One region of the Streptomyces sp. NPDC048001 genome, then DNA from elsewhere that is predicted to be linked to it. Evidence: riboswitches for the same ligand, from Rfam matches in the RefSeq annotation. Region 1 holds a riboswitch; each other region holds the start of a gene.
The links. A riboswitch is a leader RNA that binds a small molecule or an ion and turns the genes downstream of it on or off. The one in region 1 is predicted to bind cyclic di-AMP.

Region 1 (4,202 bases):
ACGCCGATCTGCGGCATCTGCGCAAGATCGCCGCCCGGCGCACCTCCGCGCTGCGGCGCCTGCGCTCGGCGGTGCGCTGGTACGCGCCCACGGGCCAGGCCAAGGGGTGGCGCCTGTGGATCGAGGCGTGGTCGATGTCGCTGCGCGATCCGGACCTGCGCGATCTGTCGCGCGGGCTGGACCAGCAGTGGAAGTCCGCCCTGGCCGAGGTGATCGCGGAGGGCGCCGCGGCGGGCGAGTTCTCCTGCGAGGACCCGGCGGCGGCCGCCTGGCGCCTGACGGCCTTCCTGGACGGCCTCGCCGTGCAGATGACCTGCTACGCAGGCGCGGTGTCCCGGGCGGCCATGCTCCAGTGGGCGGACGACGCGCTCGCCCGCGAGCTGGGGCTGGACCGGGAGGTTCCGGCGCCGGCCGGCGGCTGAGAGAGGGCGGCCCCGCTGCCCGTGCACCGCCCGTCCGGGAGCGGACGGGACGGCCACCGGGCGGCGGCGCCCGGCCCGTGGGCGGTCCCGCCCGGCCCCGGGGTCCGGGGCGGCCGGACGTGGCGGCTCACAGGGGCATGAGGTCCGGGCGCTTGGCCTCGACGTGGTCGCCGGAGCTCTGGCCGCGCAGGCGGCGGCCGATCCAGGGCACCAGGTGGTCGCGGGCCCAGTGGATGTCGTCCCGGCGCACCTCCAGGGCGCCCCGCGGGGGCAGCGGCGGCCAGGGCTGGTCGGGGTCGGCGGGCACCTCGATGCCCAGCACCTGGGCGGCCCGGAGCGCGACCCGGGTGTGCCCCTCGGGGGAGAGGTGCAGCCGGTCGGTGTCCCAGGCCCGCCGGTCCTGCACGGACCTCAGGGACCAGAGGTCGAGGACCGGGCAGCCGTAGCGGTCGGCGATCGCCCTGACGTGCGCGGTGTAGGTGGCGATCTTGCCCCGCAGGTGGCGCAGGACGGGGACGTCCCGGGTGTCGAAGCCGGTGGTCACCATGACCGTGCCCACCGAGGAGGTCAGATCCGCCACGGCGCGCTCGAAGCGGGCGGCGACGTCGTCGGGGTCGGTGCCGGGGCGGATGATGTCGTTGCCGCCCGCGCAGAAGGAGACCAGGTCGGGGGCGAGTTCCTTCGCCCTCGGGACCTGGTCGGCCACGATCTGGTCGAGCAGTTTGCCGCGTACGGCCAGGTTGGCGTAGCGGAAGGCGCCCTCCGGCGCGAGGTCGTCCAGGATCACCGCGAAGCGGTCGGCCCAGCCGACGAACGCGCCGTCCGGTCCGGGGTCGCCGACACCCTCGGTGAAGCTGTCGCCGATCGCTGCGTACGACCCGAATGTGCCGCTGGTCCGTGTTCTCGAATCGTCTGCCACGGACAGTATTTTCCCTGCCCGGATGTGACCTACGCGACCGTAGGGAGGGGTTGACGCCGGGTGATCTTTACCACCGGTCAAGTTTCCCCCAAGCCGGAATACGCGGAATCCCCCGCTCCGCGGGGTGGCGGTGCGGGGGACGCGTCGAGGCCCGGGAAGCGGTCCGCCGCCGGCGCGGGCCGGCGGCGGAACGTGCGGGGGGCGTCAGATCGAGACGCCGTGCTGGCGCAGGTAGGCCACCGGGTCGATGTCCGTGCCGTAGGAGGAACCGGTGCGGATCTCGAAGTGCAGGTGCGGGCCGGTGGAGTTGCCGGTGGAGCCGGAGAGCCCGATCTGCTGGCCGCCGCTCACCTGCTGGCCGCCGGAGACGGAGAGCGAGGAGAGGTGGGCGTACTGCGAGTAGGTGCCGTCGGTGTGGCGGATCACGACCTCGTTGCCGTAGGCCCCGGCCCAGCCCGCGGAGACCACGGTCCCGGCTCCCACGGCCTTGACCGAGGTACCGGTGGAGGCGATGAAGTCGACACCGGTGTGGTAGCCGCTGGACCACATGGCGCCGCTCTGGCGGTACGGCGTGGAGACGGTGGCCCCGGGGATGGGGGCGCTGAAGCCGGAGGCGGGGGCCTCGGCGGCGGGCTTCTGCGCGGGCGCGGCGGCCTTCCCAGCCGGTGCCGCGGCCTTCCCGGCCGGGGCGGCGGCCTTCTCGGCCGGGGCGGCGGCCTGGGCCGGGGCCGCCTCGCGGGCGTCGTCACGCGAGGCGCGGGGCGCCGATCCGGTGCGCACCTCGGGGTCGTTCTTCGCCGCGGACTTCGCGCCGATGGTGAGCTCCAGCCCCGGGTGGATCAGCGAGGGGTCGGCACCGATGGCGCGGCGGTTGTCGTCGTAGAGCTGCTTCCAGCCGCCGCGGAGGCCGCTGTCCTCGGCGATCTGCGACAGGCAGTCCCCGGCGACGACGGTGTACGTGCGGGGCGCCTGCGCGGCCGCGGCCGGGGCCGGGGCCGCCGCGGGGGCGGCAGCGGGCGCCGCGGCGGCCCGGGCGGGTGCGGCGGCGGGCGCCTGGCCCGTGGCCGCGTGGGCGCCCGCGGCGCCGAGCAGCGGCAGGGCGATGGCGGCGCCGCCGGTGCCCGCGACGACGAAACCGCGGGTCAGCGAGGTGGACTTGGGACGGCGGTGCTTACCCTTTCCGGGCATGGCGCATTCCTCTCCGGCGCCTGCGAGGTGAGCTGTCGGGTTCGAGCTGGAGATGCCCGATCGCGCAGTACACGCGATTTCACCCCAAGCCGTCCGAAATCAACCGGATACGGCGTACTACCTGGGTCCCCCGCTCCTGCCACGCGTGGGTGAGTGCGAACTCCGGTCGGCGGCAGGACTAGGCGGTCCGTCCGGATTGAGCGTGACCGTAGGCGAGCCGCCCCGGCGGAACAACCCACCCTGATCCACCGCACCCCGGGAACTCCCGCACGATCACCGCACCCCATCACCCTGCGTGGGCGACCACCCGTCAACTTCCGTCCCTGAACTGGAACTGACACTCCGGCAGCGGGCACGGTGCGTCACGATTATGATCCTGCTCACCCAGGCATTCCCATTTCCCCCATGAAAGGACACCGCCTACTCAAAAACCCAATCCGGACAGAAAGCGCGAAGGCTTATCGAATAGTGCACTTGCCGCGCAGGGCCCGGGGGCCTCGTCCCCTTCGCCCCCATTCCCCTCCACCGGGCCGGCGCACGCCCGCTCCACCCCGGGAGAGTGCGGACCGGCGCCACGGGGCGCAGGGGCGCGGGGCCGGGGCGGAAGCCCGGTGCCCGACGCTTCCCGCGCCCCCGGTCGAGATGGTTGCCGCATGAAACGGATGTCGTATCGTCGGGTTCCCGCCCTCGTCGGCCCCCGCCGACGGCTGTGACCCGAAGGAGTCCATGTGACGCAGCAGCTGCCGCAGGCCCCGTCGGCCGAGCCCGAGCTCGCCGGAGTCCGAAACTTCCGGGACGTGGGCGGGCTGCCGACCGTCGACGGCCGCACAGTCCGCCACGGCAGGCTCTACCGCAGCGGTCACCTCGCGCACGCGACCGCCGCCGACGCGGCGTTCCTCGCCTCGCTCGGGCTCCACACGATCTTCGACTTCCGCAACGCGGCGGACCAGCGGCTGGAGGGACCGGACGTCGACCTCCCCGGGGTGCGCAACCTCAACCTCCCCCTGAGCGACCCGGCCGACGGCGCCGAGTTCTGGCGGATGGTGCGCGACGGCGACCTGGAGCAGCTGAAGGCGATCCTCGCCGACGGCAAGGGCGCGGCGCGGATGACGGAGTCGTACCGCTCGATCATCCGGGAGCGGACCGCGGAGCACGGCCGTGTGCTCCACGCGATCGCCGAGGACAGCGTCCCGGCCCTGATGCACTGCGCGGCGGGCAAGGACCGCGCCGGTCTGTCCGTGGCCGTGACCCTCCTGGCCGTCGGCGTGGAGCGCGACGCGATCGAGGCCGACTACCTCAAGTCCAACGACCCGCACCGCCGCTACAAGGTCCGGCGCGGGCCCGGTGCCCCCGAGGGGATGTCGCCCGCGGTCATGGAGCTGCTGAACCCCCTCTTCGACGCCCGCGCCTCCTATCTGGAGGCGGCCTTCGAGGCCATCGACGACACCTGGGGCGGTACGGAGCGCTATCTGTCCGAGGGTCTCGGCCTCTCCCCCGCCACCCGTGAACGGCTGCGCGGGCGGCTCCTCGACGGCGCCTGAGCCCGCGAGACACCCGAGGGGCCCGCGGGCCCCTCGGGTGCACGCCGTCCCCTGCGGAGCGGCGGGTCTACTGGTTCGAGCCTCCCACCAGGAACAGCAGGTAGAGGAAGGCCGCGATGACGTGGCCGGCGA
Region 2 (4,202 bases), on a different contig from region 1:
CCCCCGTACGCGCCGGACGGGGCACCGCCCGTCCCCGGAGCATGGGCGCACCGGTCGGCCCGCCTGCGCGCCGCGCTGCTGTGGCGCAGCCGGGCCGTGCGGATGGCGGCCGTGTTCACCCTGCTCGCGCTCTGCGGGCTGGTCATCCTGGTCCTGGTGCGCGAGCAGACCGGCTCCACGGGCTTCCTGGTGGGCCTGGGGCTGGCCACGCTCCCCGTGCCGCTGCTGCTCGCCGCGTTCCGCTGGCTCGACCGGGTCGACCCGCTGCCCTGGCGGAACCTGGTCTTCGCGTTCGGCTGGGGGGCCTGCGCGGCGGCGCTGATATCCCTGCTCGCCAACACCCTGGCCACCCGCTGGATAGCGACCGCCACGGCCGACCCCGCCTCGGCGGACACCCTGGGCGCCACGGTCGTCGCGCCGGTCGTCGAGGAGAGCGCCAAGGGGGTCGCACTGCTGCTGCTCTTCCTGCTGCGCGGAAGGGAGTTCTCCGGTGTGGTGGACGGGATCGTGCTCGCCGGGTTCACCGCGACGGGCTTCGCGTTCACGGAGAACATCCTCTACCTCGGGAACGCCTTCGACGAGGACATGGCCTTCGGCTTCGCGGGCCTGGGGTCGGTCACGGCGGCGACCTTCTTCGTCCGCATCGTGATGTCGCCGTTCGCGCACCCGCTGTTCACGGTGCTCTGCGGCCTCGGCTTCGGCCTGGCCGCCGCGGCGCCCCGCGGACGGCGGGTACGGCGGGTGCTGCTGCCGCTGCTCGGGCTGGTGGCCGCCATGGGCATGCACGCCCTGTGGAACGGCTCGGCCTCCCTGCTCGGCCCCTGGGGATTCTTCGGGGTGTACGGGGCGTTCATGGTGCCCGCGTTCGCGCTGCTCACCTGGCTGACCGTATGGAGCAGGCAGCGCGAGCTGCGCACCATAGCCGCCCGGTTGCCCTCGTACGCGGCGGCCGGCTGGCTCACGGCCACCGAGCCGTCCGCGCTGTCGTCGATGCGGGCGCGGGCCGTGGCGAGGGACTTCGCGCGCCGTACCTACGGCCCGGCGGCCGGACGGGCCGTGGCGGAGTACGAGGCGTTCGCCACCTCGCTGGCGTTCCTGCGCAACAGGGCCCACCGGGGCGCGGCGGGCCCGGACTTCGCGGAACGGGAGCGGGAGCTGCTGCACCACCTGTGGTTGCGCCGGGAGGTCGCGGCGCCGTCCCTGGCCTACGCGGCGCGCGCCACGGGCCGGGCCCCCCAGGTGCTGCCGCACCGGGACTACGACGGGTTCAACCCCTACCGCACCTGAGGCGGCTCCGGGCGGGGCCCCGGGTGGTCCGTGCCGGTGGGAACGCGGGCGGAGGCCGCGGGGCGCGCGGTGGCGCGGACGCCGAAGCGCCCCGGGGCTCCCGGGGCGCTGCGGACGCGGGTGCGGGATCGCCGCGTCAGACGGTGAGGCCCTTGCCCCGCAGCCAGGCGAGCGGGTCGAGGCCGGAGCCACCGGGGGAGTGCACCTCGAGGTGGAGGTGGGGACCGGTGACGTTGCCGGTCGCGCCGACCCGTCCGATGGTCTCGCCGGTGGCGACCTTCTGACCGGCCGAGGCCGTCATGGAGGACAGGTGCGCGTACCAGACCTCGGTGCCGTCCTCCAGCTCCAGCACGATGCGGTAGCCGTACGAGCCGGACCAGCCGGCCGAGGTGACGGTGCCGCCGTGGACGGCCTTGACCGGGGTGCCGGTGGGAGCGGCGAAGTCCAGGCCGGTGTGGTAGCCGGAGGACCACATGGCGCCGGCCTGGCCGTAGGTCGAGGTGAGGGTGTAGGAGGAGGTGGGGAGGGCGTAGCTGGCCGCGAGCCTGGCGAGGCGCTCGGCCTCGGCCTTGGCCCGTGCCGCCTCCTCGGCCTTGCGCTTCTCCTCGGCGGCCTTGGCCTCCGCCTCGCTCTGCTGCTTGGCGGCCTCGGCCGCCGCCGCCTCCGCGGCGGCCTTCTCGGCCGCGGCCTTGGCCTCCGCGTCCGCCTCGGCGCGCTGCTGCTCGGCCTGCTGGAGGATCCGGGCCCGCAGGGCCTCGCCCGCTCCTGCGGAGCGGTCCTCGGCGCCGCTCGGGGCGGTCTCGGCCACGGGCACCATGGCGGTGAGGGGGGCGGTGTCGGCGGTCGTCCCGGAGCCGGAGTCCGCGTCGGAGTCCGCGATCAGGGAGCCGACCCCGGGGAGGGAGGCGGCCTCGGGGAGGCTGTCGGTGAGGGCGTCGGGAAGGGATATGGAGACCGCGGGCTTGTCCTGCGCGGTGGCGATGCCACCCGCGCCCACGGCCGCGATGACGCCCACGCCGAGGACGGTGGAGCTGCGGGCCAGGCCGCCGCGCTGCTTGACCACGCGGTGCCGGCCCCGCACGGGGCGGACCGTCTCCTCGGTCGGGTTCCACTCCCCGAAGGAGGCTTCCGGGGTGTCGCCGCTGAACCGGGACGACGCGGTCGGGGCCTCGGGAGCAGGCATGTTGGACGCCACGAAGGCGTACTCCTTTCCTTCCTTCTCGCCTACCGGGTTAGCTGACGGGTTCGGAGCAGGAAGGTCTCCTACGGCCGCCCTCTGCCGCCGATGTGCGTGCGGCCGAAGTTGGCTGATTCACCCCAAGTGGTGGTTCCCCGGTTCCCTTGCGGGATTCGGCGCGTGAGCACGGTGCCGCCTCTTGCGACGGCTGGGACGACCGTGCTGCGTTATCGAACGTTAATAGAAGCCGCGGCAGGTTTCCAAGCCGTTCCCGCGGATAGTTGAGGATCTTGACGGGGACCAAACGGGACAGAAGCGTGTGGATTCGGGCGACTTGAGCGCACCTCAGGAGGAGAAGCTTTTCTGACAGTTCGTCACTTGTTATGCGGAGGGGCATCCTCCGACTACGCACGGTGCTCTCGGTCGGCGCGTCTCCCGGCCCCCCTGACCGACTCCTTCCGGTCACCGCGGACGACCGGAACCGTACGCCTGCGCTCCGGCTGCCCGGCCGCCGGCCGCTGGACGGCCAGCAGGGCCATGTCGTCGCTCGACCCCCCGCCCGTGTAGCGCCGGACGTCCGCCACGAGCGCGTCCAGCAGGTCGTCCGGCTCCGCGAAGATCCGCCCGCTCAGCCGCTCCACCGGGTCGTAGAACACCCCGCGGCCGTCGCGCGCCTCCGACAGCCCGTCCGTGTAGAGCAGCAGCGTGGACCCGGCGGGCAGCGGGAACGACTCCGGGCGGTCCGGCCAGCCGCCGAGATCCCCCATCCCCAGCGGCAGCGCGGCCTGCGCGGGCGGCAGCACGTCCAGCCGGCCGTCCGCATGGAGCAGCAGCGGGTCCGGATGCCCGCGGTTGAGCAGCCGGACGGTGCCGGGCACGCCGCCCCCCGCCCCCTGCCGCGCCGGCGGGCCGTGCGCGCCGCCCCCGCCGTCCGGGTGCGGGATCTCGCCCAGCACGGCGGTGGTGAAGCCCTCCACCGCGTCGAGCCCGGCCCGGCGCACCCCCTCCCGCCGCAGCGCCCGCTCCAGGCGCTCGGCCACCTGCTCCAGTGTGCGCTCCTGCTCGGCCGCCTCCCGGAACGTGCCGATGAGCACGGCGACCGACTCCACCGCGCCCATGCCCTTGCCCCGCACGTCCCCCACGATCAGCCGGATCCCGTGCGGGGTGTCCTGGACGGCGAAGAGGTCGCCCCCGATGAACGCCTCCGCCTGCGCCGCCTCGTAGCGGGCGGCGATGTGGAGCCCGGCTATCCGGTCCTGGGGCGTGGGCAGCACGGCGCGCTGCGCGGCCTCGGCGACCACCCGGGCGGAGGCCAGCCGCTCACCGCTGCGCCGCACCACCCTGTTGATCACCAGGGCCACGGCGGAGACCGTGACCACGGTGCTCGTCTCGGTGAAGGCGGTCGCCTCGGTGATGTTGTCGTCGTAGTAGTGCAGCGCCCCGGTGGCCAGGATCGCGCCGATCCCCGTGAGGAGGGTCACCACCCAGGAGGCGATGGCGGCGGCGATCAGCGGGGCGGCGGCGTAGAACGAGACGGCCGTGAACCGCGGCGGGGTGAGCGCGTCCAGTGCGACGCCCGCGAGCAGCGTGGCGGCAGGCAGCAGGCGCAGGAACCACGGAGGCCGGTAGCCGGCGCCCTGCTCTCGCCCCACAGCTGATCTCCTGCCGCTTGGTCCACGGCCGCGGACCGGTGCCGCGCTCTTCCCATGCTGCGTGCGGATCGGCGCGGCGGCGACTT
Region 3 (4,202 bases), on a different contig from region 1:
ACCCGAGGGCGCCCTGGGGGCGGGCATGTCCGCGCGCCCGGCGCGGTCGGCGCGGTCGGGACCCTCGGCGGCGCCCCGCGCGTAGGCGGCCCGCTCCTCCGCGGTGAGCCGGGCCAGCAGCCGCTCCGCCGCCGCGAGCCGTGCCCGGACCGACTGCTTGTGCCGTGCCGCCCGGCCGCGGTGCTGCTCCAGTTCGGCCGCCCGCAGCCCGGCGCGCTCGCGCAGCTCCGCGAGGTCGACGAGCTGGCGCCGCACCGAGGCGAGGGCGGACGCCCGGCGGTCGCCGACGCGCTCGGCGAGCGAGGCGCGTTCCAGGTAGTCGCCGGGATCGGAGGTGAGGGCGAGCCGGAGACCGGGGTCGATCCCGCCCGCGCGGTACTGCGCGGCCGCGAAGGAACCGAGCGCCTCGCGCGAGGTGTTGAGCCGCTCGGTGCGCCGGGCCGCCTCGTCGCGGAGGGCGCCGAGCTCGTCGCGGGCGGCGTCCGCCCGCTCCCTGGCGCCGTTGTAGCGCTCGGTCGCGGCCTCCGCCTCCCGGTACAGCGTGTCCACCTTCGCCTTGACCTGGGCGGTGGTCGGCCGCGGGTCGGCCTGGGCCGTTCCGCCGAGCGCCGTGCCGCCGGCGGCGCCCGCGAGGGCGAGGGCGGCGGCCGTCCGGCCCGCCGGTCCGGTGTGCGGACGCTGCCTGGGTTTCCGGTGCGCTGCCACGGTGGCGCCGTTCCTTCCGTCGTCCGTCCGTCGTCCCCGGGGCCCGGCGGCGCGCACCGCACGGGAGAGCGGTGGGCCGCCGGACCCTTCGGCGGGGGTGGCCGAGCCGTCCGGCTGCACGACGGCGGTGGGAGCCGGCCACCTGGTGCTGGACGCTAGACCGCGCGGCCGCCGCGGGAGGCGGCGCCGACCGGAACTGCCCGAAGCCTGCCCTCCGTGCTTCGTCCGGCGGTCGGAACCGATCGCCGGAGGACCGGGAACGGGAGCCCGTGGACCGATGCCGCGGACGGGGGCGACCCGGTCGGGATCCGGTGGTATGGGCCGCATAGGCTCCGCCGTATGGACGTACTCATCAATGTCTTCGTCGCCCTGCATGTCATCGGTATCGCCTCGCTGCTGGGCGGTTTCCTGACCCAGATGAAGGCGATGGGCGCGGGCACGGCCCGCTTCACCCCGGCGATGCTCCACGGGGCACTGACCATGCTGGTCACGGGCGTGGCCCTGGTGGGGCTGAACCAGGCGGACGACCAGCCCGTCGACAACGTCAAGATCGCCGTGAAGCTGGCGGTGCTGGTGGTGGTCCTCGGGCTGGTCTACGTCAAGCGGGACGAGGAGCGGGTGGACAAGGCCCTCTTCGGCGCGGTCGGGGCGCTGACCACGGCGAACGTCTTCATCGCCACGCTCTGGACCTGAGCTTCCGCCGCCGTCCGGCTCGCCTCCGACGGGGGCCGCGGGGGGCGGCACCCCCGCCGCCCCCCGCCGCAGGCTCCGCCGGGCTCAGGCCGGGCGGACGCTGCCGTGGATCGGCATGGAGTAGACGGACTCCTCGCGGACGTTGGCGCCCGGCTTCGGTGCGTGGATCATCATGCCCTCGCCGATGTAGATGCCGACGTGGCTGATGTCGTCGTAGAAGAAGACCAGGTCCCCGGGGAGCAGGTCCTGGGTGGCGACCCGGGTGCCGACCTCCACCTGGTCCCAGGTGGTGCGGGGCAGGTCCACTCCGGCGGCCTTCCAGGCGGCCTGGGTCAGGCCCGAGCAGTCGTAGGAGCTCGGTCCGGTGGCCCCCCAGACGTACGGCTTGCCGATCTGCGCGCGGGCGAAGTCGATCACCTTGTCGGCCTTCGCCGCGTGCCCGCCGTCCGCCGTCCCGCTCCCGGGGTCCGCGTCCTGCGCCGGGGGCTGTGCCGTCTCCCGCGCCGTCTCCGGCGCACGGGCGGCCTCGGCCTCCTGCGCCGCCTGCCGCTCCGCCTCGGCCCGTTCCGCCTCGGCCCTGGCCTTCTCCTCCGCCTTGCGGCGGGCCTCCTCGGCCTTCTCGCGCTCGATCGCCTCCAGGCGCGCCTTCTCCTCGGCGGTCAGCCGGGACAGCAGGGACCGCGCCTCGGCGAGCTTCGCCTGCACGTTCTGCTTGCTGGTGCGCAAGGCCTCCTGGGAGGCGCTCAGTTCCTCCAGGCGCTCGCCCGCCTCCGCCCGCTGCTCGGCGGCCTCCGCACGCTGGGCCTCGTAGTCGGCGACCGCCTGCTGCTGCTGGTCGGTCATCCGGTCCATCAGACGGGTCTGGTCGAAGTAGGCCTGGGGACTCTCCGCGAACATCAGCGCCGCGGTCGGCGCCACCGCCCCGGTGCGGTACTGCGCGGCGGCGAAGGTGCCGAGCGCGCGCCGGGACTCGTTGAGCCTGTCCGCCCGGGTGGCCGCCTGGTCGAGCAGCGTGTCCACCTCGCGCCGCTGCTCGGTCGCGGCCTCCTTGGCCTTGTTGTACTCCTGCGTGGCGCTGCCCGCCTGCCGGTAGAGGTCGTCGACCTTCTTCTGCACCTCCTCGATGGAGGGCGAGGGCTCGCCGGGTGCGGCGGAGGCGCTCTGTCCCGACAGCAGCGTGACCCCGGCGAGGGCGGCCGTGGTGAACCCGACGGCGGGGGAGGGCTTGGTACTGCGGCTGCGGATCCTGCGATGCGACGCCAAGGCCGGCATCTCCTTCTTCCGTGGACCGCCTACCGGGTTAGCTGTCGGGTTCGGGCGAACGGAAGACGCCCTACGGGCAGCGCGCGGCGCGGCCCGATTCACCCCGGTCGTGCATCAAGTGGGTCCCCGGCTCCGAACCGCCCAGCGGGGGGCCCGGATTCGGCGTAGTCGACCCGTTCGGCGCGGTTCGCCGGGAGGGGAGCGGGCCGTCTGGTCGAGCACGCTAGCCAATACGTGAGCACCCTGTGAAGGTTGATGTTCGATATGTCCGATACATTTCCGTGACCTTTTTCGAGAGGGGGTGCCGGGGTCCCGCGCCGGATCCGGCCGGTCACCCAATGTGCACGTTCCGCCCCCGCCCGCGTGCGGTGCCGTCCGCCCGGTGGAAGCCGTCCCGGAGTGTCGGCGGGGCGGCCTAGACTCGGTAGGCGATGAGCAGCCTCTTTGACGACAGCTTCCTGACCGGCCTCCAGCCCCCCGAGGAGGAGCCGCACGGGGAGGAGCACCCCCCGCCGCCCGAGGACGCGGCCCCCGAGCCGATCCCGGACGACCTCTTCCAGGGGGCGTACGACGTGCCGCCGGCCCGCGACGGGTACTACCGCGACGGCGCTCCCCGGCCCGCGGTCGATCCCTCGGCCCTGCTGGAGGGGCTGAACGAGCAGCAGCGCGACGCCGTCGTCCACACCGGATCCCCGCTGCTCATCGTCGCGGGCGCCGGGTCGGGCAAGACCCGTGTGCTCACCCACCGGATCGCGCACCTGCTGGGCACCCGGCACGTCCACCCCGGCCAGATACTGGCGATCACCTTCACCAACAAGGCCGCCGGGGAGATGAAGGAGCGCGTCGGCCAGCTCGTCGGCCCGCGGGCGAACGCCATGTGGGTGATGACCTTCCACAGCGCGTGTGTGCGCATCCTGCGCCGCGAGTCCAAGCGGCTCGGGTTCACCTCGTCGTTCTCGATCTACGACGCGGCCGACTCCAAGCGCCTGATGGCCCTGGTCTGCCGGGACCTGGACCTCGACCCGAAGAAGTTCCCGCCCAAGTCGTTCAGCGCCAAGATCTCCAACCTCAAGAACGAGCTGGTCGACGAGGAGAGCTTCGCCGACCGGGCGGCCGGGGGCGCCTCCCAGGCCGAAGGCGCCGGGGGAGGTTTCGAGAAGACGCTCGCCGAGGCGTACCGGATGTACCAGGCGCGGCTGCGCGAGGCCAACGCCCTGGACTTCGACGACATCATCATGACCACCGTCCACCTGCTCCAGGCCTTCCCGGACGTGGCCGAGCACTACCGGCGCCGCTTCCGCCACGTCCTGGTCGACGAGTACCAGGACACCAACCACGCCCAGTACACCCTGGTGCGGGAGCTGGTCGGGCAGGGGTACGAAGACCTGGCGCCCGCCGAGCTGTGCGTCGTCGGCGACGCGGACCAGTCCATCTACGCCTTCCGCGGCGCGACCATCCGCAACATCCTCCAGTTCGAGGAGGACTACCCGGAGGCGACGACGATCCTGCTGGAGCAGAACTACCGCTCCACGCAGACGATC
Region 4 (4,202 bases), 360 kb from region 1:
ACGATCTCCTCCTGGATGGCGCGGTCGCGCCGCAGGAAGAGCCGGAGCAGGTCGCTGCGGCTCACGACGCCGGCGAGCCGTCCGTCCTCCGCGACCACGGGGAGCCGCTTGATGCGGTGGTCCTCCATGACGCGGGCCGCCTGCACGGCGCTCCAGCCGGGACGGGCGACCACGGCGGGGCTGCTCATCAGGCCTTCGGCGGTGTCGGCGCTGGTGCCCCCGGTATGGCGGCGCAGCAGGTCGGCCTCGGAGACGACCCCCACGGGCCGCCCCTCGTCGTCGACGACGGGCACGGCGGTGATGCCGTACTCGTCGAGCAGCCGGGCGATCTCCTTGAAGGCCGTGCCGCGCTGGGCGACCACCGCCTGCGGGGTCATCAGGTCGGCTACCGAGCGGTGTCTCATCGTGCACCAGTCCAGGGGGTCATCGCGGCGCCTCCAGTCCGTCCGGGTCCTCTTGGGGACAGTATTTCCGAGTCTGTCCCCGGTCGGCCGGGAGGGTGGTGAATGCCGGGCCCGCCGTGCGGGCCGGGCGGGCGCTGGCTACCGTGGGCGCGGGGCGGGGCACGTGCCGTGACCGGACCGCCGACAGGAGAAGGTGGCGACCATGCCCGGACAACCGCAAGCGGACTCAGGCGGCGCGGGCCGGGACCGCGCAGGCAGCGACATCGGCCGCCGGGCGGCCGCCCGCCGCCGGGAGCTCGGGCTCTCGCGGGAGGAGGTCGCCCTGCGGGCGGGCTCCGCGCCCGGGTACCTGCAGTACCTGGAGGAGAGCCCGGCCGCGCCCGGGATGGGCTTCCTGCTGCGGCTGGCGGACGCCCTGGAGACCACCGTCACGGCGCTGACCGGTGGTGACGCGGACCTCCCGGCCGGTGCGGGCCGTGCGGGGTACCACCCGGAGCTGGTGGAGCTGGATGCCGAGGAGTGCTGGGACCTGCTCGGCGCGCACGGTGTGGGCCGGGTCGCGGTCGCCACGACGGAGGGGCCGGCGATCCTCCCGGTGAACTACCTGGTCACCGAGGGCGAGGTCGCCTTCCGTACCGGTCACGAGTCGCTGCTGGGCCGTTCGGCGGGGCGTGAGGCCGCCTTCGAGGTGGACCACATCGACGAGGCCTTCAGCCAGGGCTGGAGCGTGCTGGTCGTCGGCGCGGCGCGCCGGGTCACCGACGAGGAGGAGGGGCGGAGGCTGGATCGCGAGGCCTACTCCGCGCCCTGGGCCGGGGGCGGGCGGGAGCTGTGGATCGCGGTCGCCCCGACGCGGATCACCGGGCGGCGGATCCTGGTGCGCGGCGCCCCCGGGCAGTCGTAAGCCTCATTTCGGACATGCATCCATATATGCCGCGAGGGGAGCCGTGCCACCGCCGCCTCACCGGCGCGACTGAATGTCCGATTTGGCCGCCAATGAATTCATTGGCGGCCTTTGCTCCATCGCTGGTGACATCGGTCACCCGGCCTGCCCCGCGCAGTGGATCTCCCCTGCCCTTCTCCGTTTCCTGCAAAGGGAACTGACGGAACGGAAGTCGATCTCGGGCGCCCTCTCCCGGTGCTTTCGGCGCCCCGCGCATTGCGTGTGTGAATTGCGGGCTTGTTGTGCCGCCGGTGCCTCGCCTACGGTCACGGCATTCCGGACGGGACGCCGAATCCTGCCGCTGTCCGGTATTCCGACCAGATCACCCGAACTCGGCAGGAGCGGGGGAACCAGGTAAGTCGCCGGACCGGCGTCCGCCAAGGACGCCGGGACGGCTCGGGGTGAAGCCGTGCGCTCGCACGGCCGGGCATCTCCAGCCCGAACCCGACAGCTCACCTCGCAGGCGACGGAGAGGAACTCACCATGCCTGCACAGGGTAAGCACCGCCGTCCCCGCTCCCGCCGCATCGCCCTCGGCCTCGTCGCCGTCGGAACGGGCGGCGCAGCCCTCGCCCTCCCGCTCCTCGGGGCGACGACCGCCAGCGCCGCACAGCCCGCCCACGCTCCCGCCGCCCCGGCCGCCGCCGTGGCCGCTCCCGCCGTCGCGCAGCAGAGCGCCCCCGTGACGTACTCCGTGGTCGCCGGCGACTCGCTGTCCGCCATCGCGGTGGAGCACTCGGTGGACGGCGGCTGGCAGAAGCTCTACCAGGACAACCGCGAGGCCGTCGGCGACAACCCCTCGCTGATCCACCCCGGTCTGGAGCTGACCATCGGCGGCGGGCGCGCCGAGGCCGACCGTGCCGACCGCTCCGCCGAGCGCGCCCCCGCCGCCACCGGCACCGCGGGCAAGTCCGCCCCGGCCGCGCAGACCGCCGCCGTCACCTACCCGGACAACCTGGACGGCTGGATCCGCGAGGCGCTGTCCATCATGAAGAAGCACGGGATCCCCGGCAGCTACGAGGGCATCCACCGCAACATCATGCGCGAGTCCTCCGGCAACCCCCTCGCGATCAACAACTGGGACATCAACGCCCACAACGGCGTCCCCTCCAAGGGCCTGCTCCAGGTCATCAAGCCGACCTTCGACGCCTACCACGTCGCGGGCACCAAGCACGACCAGTACGACCCGGTCGCCAACATCGTCGCCGCCTGCAACTACGCGGCCGACCGCTACGGCTCGATCGACAACGTCGACAGCGCCTACTGAGCCGCACCCGCCCCGACCGCCCGGCCCCCGCAGCGGCCCGGCGCGGACACCGCAGACGCCCGGAGGGCGCACCCCGAACGGGGTGCGCCCTCCGGCGCCGTCCGCGGACCGGTCCCGGCCCGCGGTCGCGTCACCTGCGCATGACCTCCGGCTCGTGGCGCCGCAGGAAGCGGGCCACCAGGAAGGCGCAGAAGGCCCCGAGGGCCAGCAGCACGCCCATGTCGAGCATCCAGGCCCCGGCCTCGTGGTCCCACAGCGGGTCCGTACTGGCCGGGTCGTCGGTGTTGGGGTTGATCCGGTTGAAGTCCAGGGTGGTGCCCGCGGCCGCCACCGCCCAGCGCGAGGGCATCAGGTACGAGAACTCGTTGACGCCGACCGTCCCGTGCAGGACGAACAGGCAGCCGGTGAAGACGACCTGGACGATGGCGAACATCACCAGCAGCGGCATGGTCTTCTCGGCCGTCTTCACCAGTGCCGAGATGATCAGGCCGAACATCATCGAGGTGAAGCCGAGGGCCATGATCGGCAGGGACAGCTCCAGCAGCACCGCGCCCCCGAGGACCAGCCCCTCCTCGGGCAGCTCGCGGGTGGCGAAGCCGATCGCGCCGACCAGCGCACCCTGGACAGCGGTGATCATCCCGAGGACGATCACCTTGGACATCAGGTACGCCGAGCGGGACAGGCCGGTGGCCCGCTCCCGCTCGTAGATCACCCGTTCCTTGATCAGCTCGCGGACCGAGTTGGCGGCGCCCGCGAAGCAGGCGCCCACCACCAGGATCAGCAGCACCGTGGTGGCCGTGCCGTTGGGGATGATCCGCCCGGTCTGCTCGTTGACGTTGACCAGCAGGCCGTTGTCCGGGTTGATCACCAGGCTCACGGCGCCGAGGACGGCCGGGAGCACCAGCATCAGGGCCATGAAGCCCTTGTCCGAGGCGATCACCGAGACATACCGCCGGATCAGGGTGAACAGCTGGGAGCCCCAGCTCTGCGGCTTCGGCGGCTTCAGCTGCTGCGGCGGCATCTGCACCGCCTGCGGGGCGACGGCGTCGATGTCGGCGGCGTACATCTGGTAGTGCTGGGAGCCCTTCCAGCGGCCGGCCCAGTCGTAGTCCCGGTAGTTCTCGAAGGCCGAGAACACGTCCGCCCACGTGGTGTAGCCGAAGAAGTTCAGCGCCTCCTCGGGCGGGCCGAAGTACGCCACCGCACCGCCGGGCGCCATCACCAGCAGCTTGTCGCAGAGCGCGAGTTCGGCCACGGAGTGGGTCACCACCAGCACGGTGCGGCCGTCGTCGGCGAGACCCCGCAGCAGCTGCATCACATCGCGGTCCATGCCCGGGTCGAGGCCGGAGGTCGGCTCGTCCAGGAAGATCAGCGAGGGCTTGGTCAGCAGCTCCAGGGCCACCGAGACGCGCTTGCGCTGCCCGCCGGAGAGCGCGGTGACCTTCTTGTCCTTGTGGATGTCCAGCTTCAGTTCGCGCAGCACCTCGCCGATGCGCGCCTCGCGCTCGGCCTCCGTGGTGTCGGCCGGGAAGCGGAGCTTGGCCGCGTACTTCAGGGCCTTACGGACGGTGAGCTCCTTGTGCAGGATG

Region 2: linked by a shared signal. The riboswitch ahead of ACGF15_RS12325 (M23 family metallopeptidase) and the one ahead of ACGF15_RS01480 (peptidoglycan DD-metalloendopeptidase family protein) in region 1 are both predicted to bind cyclic di-AMP.
Region 3: linked by a shared signal. The riboswitch ahead of ACGF15_RS17265 (NlpC/P60 family protein) and the one ahead of ACGF15_RS01480 (peptidoglycan DD-metalloendopeptidase family protein) in region 1 are both predicted to bind cyclic di-AMP.
Region 4: linked by a shared signal. The riboswitch ahead of ACGF15_RS00040 (transglycosylase SLT domain-containing protein) and the one ahead of ACGF15_RS01480 (peptidoglycan DD-metalloendopeptidase family protein) in region 1 are both predicted to bind cyclic di-AMP.

What each region holds. Positions count from the first base shown of each region.
Region 1 is NZ_JBIDBN010000001.1:362,989-367,190, forward strand. Features, by position in the region: gene ACGF15_RS01470 (TetR/AcrR family transcriptional regulator) at 1-422, shown strand, start outside; gene ACGF15_RS01475 (SGNH/GDSL hydrolase family protein) at 550-1,341, opposite strand; gene ACGF15_RS01480 (peptidoglycan DD-metalloendopeptidase family protein) at 1,546-2,529, opposite strand; cyclic di-AMP (ydaO/yuaA leader) riboswitch at 2,534-2,691, opposite strand; gene ACGF15_RS01485 (tyrosine-protein phosphatase) at 3,258-4,070, shown strand; gene ACGF15_RS01490 (DUF6126 family protein) at 4,138-4,202, opposite strand, start outside.
Region 2 is NZ_JBIDBN010000006.1:16,213-20,414, forward strand. Features, by position in the region: gene ACGF15_RS12320 (PrsW family intramembrane metalloprotease) at 1-1,287, shown strand, start outside; gene ACGF15_RS12325 (M23 family metallopeptidase) at 1,424-2,482, opposite strand; cyclic di-AMP (ydaO/yuaA leader) riboswitch at 2,494-2,653, opposite strand; gene ACGF15_RS12330 (PP2C family protein-serine/threonine phosphatase) at 2,869-4,116, opposite strand.
Region 3 is NZ_JBIDBN010000008.1:300,838-305,039, forward strand. Features, by position in the region: gene ACGF15_RS17255 (NlpC/P60 family protein) at 1-705, opposite strand, end outside; gene ACGF15_RS17260 (hypothetical protein) at 1,045-1,398, shown strand; gene ACGF15_RS17265 (NlpC/P60 family protein) at 1,483-2,670, opposite strand; cyclic di-AMP (ydaO/yuaA leader) riboswitch at 2,672-2,836, opposite strand; gene pcrA (DNA helicase PcrA) at 3,093-4,202, shown strand, end outside.
Region 4 is NZ_JBIDBN010000001.1:6,106-10,307, reverse strand. Features, by position in the region: gene ACGF15_RS00050 (CBS domain-containing protein) at 1-404, opposite strand, end outside; gene ACGF15_RS00045 (helix-turn-helix domain-containing protein) at 607-1,308, shown strand; cyclic di-AMP (ydaO/yuaA leader) riboswitch at 1,661-1,826, shown strand; gene ACGF15_RS00040 (transglycosylase SLT domain-containing protein) at 1,831-2,613, shown strand; gene ACGF15_RS00035 (FHA domain-containing protein) at 2,744-4,202, opposite strand, start outside.